DNA from 3 places in the Neobacillus sp. FW104-15D2 genome. Region 3 is predicted to be linked to each of the others. Evidence: riboswitches for the same ligand, from Rfam matches in the RefSeq annotation. Region 3 holds a riboswitch; each other region holds the start of a gene.
What was found. Region 3 has a riboswitch for S-adenosylmethionine ahead of AC3WR0_RS17540 (homoserine dehydrogenase). Riboswitches for the same ligand answer to the same signal wherever they lie in the genome.
Positions count from the first base shown of each region.

Region 1: it holds a riboswitch for S-adenosylmethionine, as region 3 does, so the genes downstream of both, AC3WR0_RS12490 (methionine biosynthesis PLP-dependent protein) here and AC3WR0_RS17540 (homoserine dehydrogenase) in region 3, are expected to answer to the same signal.
Region 2: it holds a riboswitch for S-adenosylmethionine, as region 3 does, so the genes downstream of both, AC3WR0_RS05870 (YezD family protein) here and AC3WR0_RS17540 (homoserine dehydrogenase) in region 3, are expected to answer to the same signal.

Region 1 is NZ_JBYTCJ010000013.1:109,615-112,727, forward strand. It holds gene AC3WR0_RS12480 (response regulator) at 1-419, opposite strand, end outside; gene AC3WR0_RS12485 (GAF domain-containing sensor histidine kinase) at 435-1,553, opposite strand; SAM riboswitch class I at 1,724-1,840, shown strand; gene AC3WR0_RS12490 (methionine biosynthesis PLP-dependent protein) at 1,969-3,084, shown strand; gene metC (cystathionine beta-lyase) at 3,081-3,113, shown strand, end outside.
Region 2 is NZ_JBYTCJ010000005.1:46,579-49,691, forward strand. It holds gene AC3WR0_RS05865 (YoaK family protein) at 1-642, opposite strand, end outside; SAM riboswitch class I at 1,156-1,258, shown strand; gene AC3WR0_RS05870 (YezD family protein) at 1,368-1,475, shown strand; gene AC3WR0_RS05875 (phosphoadenylyl-sulfate reductase) at 1,568-2,275, shown strand; gene cysP (sulfate permease) at 2,287-3,113, shown strand, end outside.
Region 3 is NZ_JBYTCJ010000023.1:28,545-31,657, reverse strand. It holds gene AC3WR0_RS17545 (carbon-nitrogen hydrolase family protein) at 1-809, shown strand, start outside; SAM riboswitch class I at 1,025-1,133, shown strand; gene AC3WR0_RS17540 (homoserine dehydrogenase) at 1,224-2,453, shown strand; gene AC3WR0_RS17535 (M20 family metallopeptidase) at 2,475-3,113, opposite strand, start outside.

The DNA.
Region 1 (3,113 bases), on a different contig from region 3:
TTGTTAAAGTGTGTAAGGAGGTGAGTAGTTGCTTTTGGATGGAGTTGGTTTTCTCCATCCATCAGCTGTTTAATTGCCCGGACTAGTTCATCCGGTTCAATATCCTTAAGCTGGTAGCCTGAAGCTCCTGCTTCGATGGCTGGAATAACATGATCTTGATCAGAAAAGCTTGTCAGCATCATAATCTTAATTAAAGGGTTATGAGCTTTGATTTGCCGTGTCGCCTCTATACCATTCATAACTGGCATATCCAAATCCATTAATATGATATCTGGTGTCATTTGAGCAGCTAGCTCCACTGCTTCCTGCCCATTTTTGGCTTCACCAATTATTTCAATCCCCTGCTGAGTTTTAAGAAAAAAAACCAGGCCTCTTCTAACCACATGATGATCATCAGCAATTAAAATCCGAATTCCCATATAAAAATATCCCCTTTAAACCGGAATGACAATCTTGATTTCTGTTCCTTTATCCAGTTCACTCTTTAATATAAAACGCCCATTAAGTGCTTCTGCCCTGTTTTTCATATTTTTCAGTCCCAACGATGGAAGTTCTTTTATTCCATCATATAAAAATCCACAGCCTTCGTCCCGGATTTCAAGAAATGCTTCTTTTTCTTTTATCGTAAATTTCAGCCTTGCCTCATTCTGCCCGGAATGCTTTTTACAGTTAGCTAATGCCTCTTGGCCAATTCTCCAGAGCACTTCCTCTACCTGGCCTGGAAGAGAGATAACGCCTTTTACTTTGATGTCCATTTTGAGCCCAAGCATTTCTCCGTAGCTTTTTAGTGCACTGACCAATCCGCATTCCAATCCTCTTGGACGCAATTGCCAAATTAATGCCCTCATTTCATTAAGAGCTTCCTGTGCAAGATCCTGGATGTAAGCAAAGGTTTCTTTTACTTCTTGATCTTCAGACCTTTCTATTCCTCCTCTTGCTGTCAGAGTAAGTGAAAATAGCAGCTGATTAACTGAATCATGAAGATCCCTTGCGAGCCTGTTTCTTTCCGCGGTCAGGGCGAGCTCCTGTTCTTTCTGTGTTAAGTTTATTCGTTTAATGGCCGTTCCTATTTGAAAGGCAACGGATTCAAGCATGGTTAGCTCGTCTATCTCAAAATGTCTTTTTTGCGGGGAACCAACATTAAGGATTCCGAATTTTTCATCCCCCGCTTTTAAAGGGACAGTTGCGTGATGTGTTAGTCCGTTTGTCTCTCCCCAGTTTAAATCAATCGCATCTTCGAGTCGTTTGCATTCAATTATATTGGTAGCCTTATCCAATCTTCCATTGAGATACCGATTAATACACCAGCATTCACCTGAACACATCGGCTCGCACCTATTAAATGATAAGGCATTAGGCAAGTTTTCATTTGCCGCCATTTCATAATGCCCGTCACTGTTAATTAAAAATATCCAGCCTGTCTTTAATCCAGTTACATTTAACAGTTTTTTTAAAACCTGCGTAAGTACCTGCTTTAGGTCTGTGCCATTATTTAATAGCTCGGCTATCTCTTTTAATATCTTTAATTCCGAATACCGATTGTCCTCCCCCACTTCATTTTCCTCCCCGTTTCTTCACTCTTTTTCATCATTATACCTTTTTCAGGAAGCAGAATCTTTAGAATAAAGACTGAGAATGACTCCGTCAAAGGTCGGAAATTTGTAAAAACAATTGACACATTCCTTAAATTGTAGTAAATTTTATAAATAATTTAAATATTTGTTTCTTATCAAGAGAGGTTGAGGGAACGGCCCTATGACACCTCAGCAACCATCAATGGCTTTGCCATTGAAAAGGTGCTAATTCCAGCAAGTTAGGATTGTAACTTGGGAGATAAGAAGAATGGCTGCTTAATCTGCACTTAAAAGTCTTCTTCTTATAGAAGGCTTTTTTATTTTTCTTCTCCTCCCCTCAATGAAATCCCGCTTTCATGCAATATAGCTTTCCAACATTAAAGGAGTGAAAAAAATGTATAAAATTGAAACAAAACTTGCACAAATCGGTAATAGAAGTGAATCTTCCACAGGAACTGTTAACCCTCCTGTCTATTTTTCGACAGCCTACCGCCATGATGGAATTGGGCAATCCTCCGGGTTTGATTATGTCCGCACCGGAAATCCAACAAGACAGCTGCTAGAAAAAACAATTGCAGACCTTGAGTGCGGAGATCAGGGATTTGCCTGCAGTTCTGGGATGGCAGCTATTTTTACAGTTTTATCACTATTCCAGTCTGGTGATGAATGGCTTGTAAGTGAAGATCTATATGGCGGTACATATCGTCTGCTTGAACAGGGCTATAAAAAATGGGGATTAAAATCCCAGTATGTAAATACCTGTTGTCCTGAGGAGATTGAGAAAAAGATTACCCCGCAAACAAAAGCAATCTTTCTTGAAACTCCAACTAATCCTCTCATGCAGCAATCAGACATTTCTGCTGTTTCAAAAATTGCTAAGGAGCACGGCATCCTGCTAATTGTTGATAATACTTTTTATACTCCAATTTTACAGCAGCCGATAAATCTTGGTGCTGATATTGTTATACATAGTGCAACCAAATACCTTGGCGGACACAATGATGTGCTTGCCGGTTTGATTGTAGGTAAGGGCCAGGAACTATGTGAAGCTCTGGCTCTCTACCATAATGGAGCAGGAGCGGTACTAAGTCCATTTGACTCCTGGCTGTTAATGAGGGGAATGAAAACCCTGTCGCTGAGAATGAAACAACATGAGAAAAATGCTAAGGAAGTAGTTGAATTTCTAAGCAATCATGATGGTATTACAGATGTGCTTTATCCCGGGAGAGGAGGCATGGTTTCCTTTAGGGTAAAGGACGAGTCATGGGTTAATCCTTTCCTTCAAGGGCTTTCCCTCATTACCTTTGCTGAAAGTCTGGGAGGAACTGAAAGTTTAATAACCTATCCGGCAACACAGACACATGCTGACATACCAGAGGAAATTAGAATACAGTCGGGTGTTTGCAATAGGCTATTGCGTTTTTCTGTTGGTATTGAAGACCATGAAGATTTAATTAATGATCTTGAGCAGGCATTTGCCAGAGTGGAAAAGGAAGTGGCCGTGCGATGACAGGTGAAAATTATTCATTTGAAACAAAG
Region 2 (3,113 bases), on a different contig from region 3:
CACCAAAGTTACTGAAGCAATCCATATGGCATGATCCCCAATATAAGTGGTGGAAAAGGTTCCTATTAAAGCTCCGCATAAAAAAGAACCAATAATCGTTACAAAATCTATGAATTGCTTTCTCGATTCGTCATCATTTTCAATAAATGCTGAATAGGCTGCTTTGGCAGCGGTCCTTAAATTACCCGTTGCCATCGTAGAATTATAAGCCCATTTATCAATTTTATTAAAGGTCGAAATTTGTAAAGAGGAAACAAATGAAATACTTACAGTAACGATGATATCAGGTACACTTTCCGGCATAAAGCCCACTGCGAAGAGAATAACACATTCTAATATAAGAATAGAACGCCTATAGCTATACAATAATTCTCTAATATGAGGAATCTTAACAATTTCGGATACAAAAACACCTGCAATAAAAGCAGCAACAGGGGGGATATAAAGTATCGACTGTTTCCATTCCTTCTCAGCAGCATTTACTGCAAGGAGCACCAAATTCCCCGTTTGAGCATTGGCAAACACTCCATCACGGCTAATGAAGGTATAGGCATCTAAAAAACCGCCAACGATGGCCAATAAAATCCCCAAATAAATGGAGTTGGAAGCTAATGAAGGCAGTTTCTTATATTTATCTTCCATACTCATCCCCTTAGACTTTGATCATACGTTAGTTATTTGCTTTTTTACTAATATCAACACAGGGAATATTAATTTTCCACTACCCAGAAAAAACGAGGACTTATGCAGGAAGAGTCATCAAGTAGGGGACCATGCCTTAATATGAAGCAAGACAATATCTGAGGATCCTTGCGAGGAACAGTTTGAGCAAGAAATTGGAGATAAGAAGGGCCTATTTATTAAAAAAGACCGGAATCCTCGCTTTGATAAAACATGTCTATATTTTTAGACTTAAGGACAGAAACGTTTCTGCAATGTACTAGCATTTAGGTCGGAATTAAACACTGGGTAATTGGCAAAAAAATTATAAAATTCTATGTTTCTAAAAAGCCGGTCAACCCTTGTGGTTCCGGCCTTTTTTATAACCATTCAAACCAAAAAAACTGGTAAAAATGAATTAATTTAAAAATTTTTAATTTAAGTAATTGCAGAATTCCTATTGGTATGGTAGGATTAATTTCATCAACTGAATAACACTTATCCAGAGCGGCTGAGGGAACTGGCCCAATGATGCCCGGCAACCTGTTAAACAAGGTGCCAATTCCAGCAAAATGTTGCTCATTTTGGGAGATAAGGTGAACTTCAAAAAATCACCTCTCCAAGCCAGGAGAGGTTTTGTTATAAAAAGGAGGCGAACCCATTTGAAGCCAGAGGAGTGGGAAGAAATAATTCCTCATCTTGAACAAATGCTTGCTACTTTAAAATTCGGATCAATCACTTTGATTGTTCAGGACGGTAAAATCATTCAAATTGAGAAAAATGAAAAGGTTCGTCTTCAACAGAATAAACGCTGACTAGACAAACTAGAGGCGGTCTTCCCCTTATGGATTAAGGGAGTAAGACTGCCTTTTTTTAGTGGACAGAATCAATTGCGGAGGTTATAGAAATGGAAAATATCGTTAATATTCAAGAAATTACAAACCAGTTTTCACTGGATGACGGGGCAAAGGGAGCTCTCAATGTATTAAAGTGGGCCTACAGCCACTATCCGGAAGATAAGATTGTTTATGCTTCAAGCTTTGGTGCAGAAGCGATTGTTTTGATAGATCTTATACAGCAGGTTAAACCAGATGCTCATATTGTTTTTCTCGATACAGATCTTCATTTTCCTGAAACCTATGATGTTATTGAAAAAATCCAGCAGAGGTTCCCATCGCTTCGCATTGAAAAAAAGAAGCCAGAGCTGACACTTGATGAGCAGAGAGAACAATATGGTTCTGCTTTATGGAAAAGGGACCCAGGTCTATGCTGCCAAATCAGAAAGGTCATTCCTTTGCGAGAAACTCTGACCTCAAAAGATGCATGGATTTCAGGATTGAGAAGGGAACAATCTCCAACAAGAGCTAATACAGAATTTTTAAATCAAGATGAAAAGTTCCAAAATATCAAGGTTTGTCCTTTAATTCATTGGACCTGGGATGAAGTGTGGGAGTACATCAAAGAAAAAGACCTTCCTTACAACGCCCTGCATGATCAAAATTACCCAAGCATCGGCTGCTTCCCATGTACACAGGCCGTTAGCGGTAATGGTGATTCCCGTGAAGGAAGATGGGCAGGAAGCAGCAAGACAGAGTGTGGCCTGCACACACGTTAAGGAGGACATTCATGCTCACAATATTGGCAATCCTAATTGGTTTGTTTTTTGCTTTTAATATAGGTGCAAGCGGTGCAGCTGCATCAATGGGTATTTCTTATGGAGCTGGCGTTATAAAAAACCGCCAGATTGCCCTTTTTCTTTGCGCGATCGCTGTCTTCCTTGGAGCATGGCTTGGCGGAGGAGAAGTAGTGAAAACCATTGGCAGCGGTATTGTTCCAAGCTCCACCTTTACAAATGCCATAGCGCTGGTCGTTTTAACAGCTGCTGCGACATCTCTGTTTCTAGCCAATGTCTTCGGCATTCCATTATCAACTAGCGAAGTGGCAGTCGGATCCGTTATAGGTGCTGGAATTGTATATCAGTCAGTATTTGTTGGGAAAATTGCCTGGATCGCGATGTTCTGGCTTTTGACTCCATTTGCTGCTTTCCTGATTGCGATTGCTGCGGCGTTTGTTTTGGAAAGAAAGTGGATTAAAAAATGGGTGACATCATCCAAAGCAGGTCCAATTCTTGCGGTTTTAGTTGTTTGCATGGGACTGTTTGAGGCATTTTCAGCTGGAATGAACAACGTGGCAAATGCCGTAGGTCCGTTAGTAGCAGCAGGGTTAATGACCACGAATAGCGGTATTCTGTGGGGTGGATTATTTGTCGCTCTCGGAGCAGCATTCTTAGGTCATAGAGTCCTTGAAACAAACGGCAAAAAAATCACATCACTAAGGCTTGAAGAGGGAAGCATTATTTCCGGAATCGGGGCTACAATCGTAACCACAGCATCCGTATTTGGCATTCCTGTGCCGCTTACTCAAATCACTACTTCTTCCATTATTGGCATAGG
Region 3 (3,113 bases):
CCTTTGAAGATTTCGCTCGTCAAAGCGAGCATTATATAAAAACCGCGCAGGAATTTGGCGCTGAATTTGTTTTATTTCCTGAGCTCTTTACTACTCAGCTTTTATCAATTGGAAACGGGCATGGCGAAAGCCTAACAATAAATGACCTACCTTCCTATACAGAGCAATACCGTACCTTATTTTCCAACTTTGCTAAAGAGACAGGAATGCATATTATTGGAGGAACCCATGTGGTTGAGAGAGCAGGGAAGCTGTACAATACGGCTCATCTATTTTATCCGGATGGGAGGATTGCTGAACAGGCCAAACTTCATATTACTCCAACAGAAGTACATGAATGGAATATGGAAACTGGCGACTCTTTTCAGATTTTCGATACTGAAAAAGGAAAAATTGCGATCCTTACTTGCTATGATATTGAGTTTCCTGAAATTGTTCGCATGGCAAAAGCAAAAGGAGCAGATATTATCTTCTGTCCATCCTGTACTGATGACCGTCATGGCTTCCACCGTGTACGCTACACAAGCCATGCCCGTGCAGTAGAAAACCAGGTTTACGTTGTTGTAACAGGTACAGTAGGACAGCTTCCAACAGTTGACTTTATGCGTGCCAACTTCGGACAGGCTGCTATTATTACACCAAACGATATCCCCTTTCCACCAAAGGGAATCTTAGTGGAAGGTGAAATGAACGACGATATGATTGTAACGGCTGATTTAGATCTTGAACTTCTATATCAAGTCCGGGAACGGGGATCCGTTACAACATGGCGTGACCGCCGAACAGATTTATATACCGACTGGAAATAAAAATAACCCTGATGTCTGCTTGTGGAAAGAGAGTGCCTCGTGACAGGCAAAAGGCGGCCTGTACCTGCGTTGATTCTTCAAAAAAGCTTTCCTTTGTGGAGTGGAAATCAGCAGGAAAGTTTAAAAGAACTTTAATTTAAAAAATTTTAAAATTATTGACAATAATTTCTTACTGACTTAATATTCTTTTATAAGACTAACGAAACTTAATAGTACTCTTATCCAGAGAGGCGGAGGGACTAGGCCCTATGAAGCCCGGCAACCTTCAGGAATTATTCCTGAAAAGGTGCTAATTCCTGCAGGCATTCGCCTGACAGATAAGAGGAGGACAATACCCTCTTCTTACGCGAAGGGGGTTTTTTCATTTTCCCCTGCAATTTTTAAAAATGAAAATTTCAAAAAGGATGTGGGAAGATGAGCGTTTTAAAAATAGCCTTGCTTGGTTTTGGTACTGTGGGTGAAGGAGTTTACAGAAGCATTCAGTCACACGGAGAACGCCTTGAAAAAGTATTAGGAAAAAAAGTAGAAATTGTGGCTATTCTGGTTAGAAATAAACAAAAGCAAAGAAGAATTTCAGGAAATATCTTAGTTACGGATAATTTTGAAGAAATTATAAACCTCCCGCATATTGATTATATAATCGAGGCAATTGTCGGAAAAGAGCCCGCCTTTACTTACCTGAAGCGAGCGGTTGAAAAGGGAAGTAATATCATTACGGCAAATAAAGAAATGTTTGCTTATCATGGCGAGGAATTATCTCTTCTTGCAGCTGATAAGGGTGTTTCTTTAGGTTATGAGGCGACTGTCGGGGGTGGAATACCTATTATCCAGACTCTCCGTCAATTATTAAAAGTAAATAATATAAAACAAATAAAAGGTATTTTAAATGGTACATCCAATTTCATTCTTACTGAAATGCGCGAAAAAAGGGAGCCGTTTGCCAGCGTGTTAAAAACAGCGCAGGAAAAAGGCTATGCTGAAGCAGATCCCGGAAATGATGTAGAAGGAACAGATGCTTTTTATAAATTAATGGTATTAAGTAAGCTAGCTTTTGGAATCCAGCCAGAATGGAAGGATGTCCATGTGGAAGGAATAACCTCCATTACTCGTGAATGGATTGAGGAAGCTGACCGGCTTCATTTGAAATTTAAACATATTGCTTCTATTGAATGGAAGGATGGTAAAGTCATTGCATCAGTACAGCCTGTTTTAGTGGGAAAAAGCAGCCCGTTTTATGATGTAGAAGGTGTAGAAAATGCAGTAAACATAGAAGCGGACCTTGTTGGCAGCCTCACCTTAAGAGGTCCTGGTGCAGGGATGTTCCCTACGGCAAGCGCAGTAATTGAAGACCTGGCCCAATCACGACATCAAACCGATAGAGAAGCGGGAATTCCTATAAGAGACTCTTCGGCACAGGACAACCAAAAGGAAGCCAATTATTGGCTACTAGATGGGGTGAAAAAGAAGGTTGTAGATCCATCTATCGAATGGCTTAAGCAACACCCGAATAACAAATGGATTATTAAATCCAGCGTAAAAGGCTTAAATCAAATTTTGGATCAAAACCCGGGAACAGAAGCTTTTCCTGTATTAGCGGGAATCGTTGAAAAAGAATCAAGTGATTTATTTACAGCTTCTTTATAAAAAATAGCACGCGACTGCGTGCTATTTTTTTGTCATTTTTTTAGGATTTTTTAGGGCTTTCAAGTCGATTGACAGAGCTAGCTCTGTCAGCATTTTTTGATAGGAATAAACCGATTCACAAATAACATATTCTTCATCTCCGTGCCAATTCGCACCACTTGGACCAAACTCAATAGCAGGAATCCCGTGTTTTGCAAAAAACACCGTATCAGCTGTCCCGTGCTGTCCAAAATAAACGGCGGGAGTATTACTGAACTTTTCAACAATAGGGCCAAGCAGCTCAATAACAGGATGATTAGAAGGAGTATTTATTGGCTCAGCAAACATATTTACAAAAACCCTTCCTTCTGTGACACTTTCAATCTGGGCTAGGATTTCTTCTTTTGTTTGAGAAGGGAGGAAACGAATATCGAAACTCATCATACATTCTTCTGGCACCTTATTGTAGGCATCCCCAGCCTGAATCTTAGCCAAATTGATGGAAGGGCACTTGTAATAGGCGGTACTTTCTTGTGCGAAGGAAAGGTTTAGAATTTGTTCATATATGTGATATGCCTTTTCAATTGCATTGATTCCTTCCCAAGGCCGGCTTCCATGTGCTGATTTTCCTTTGACCTCTATATCCAGGCGTAATACTCCCTTAGCCTGGTGGGCAATCCC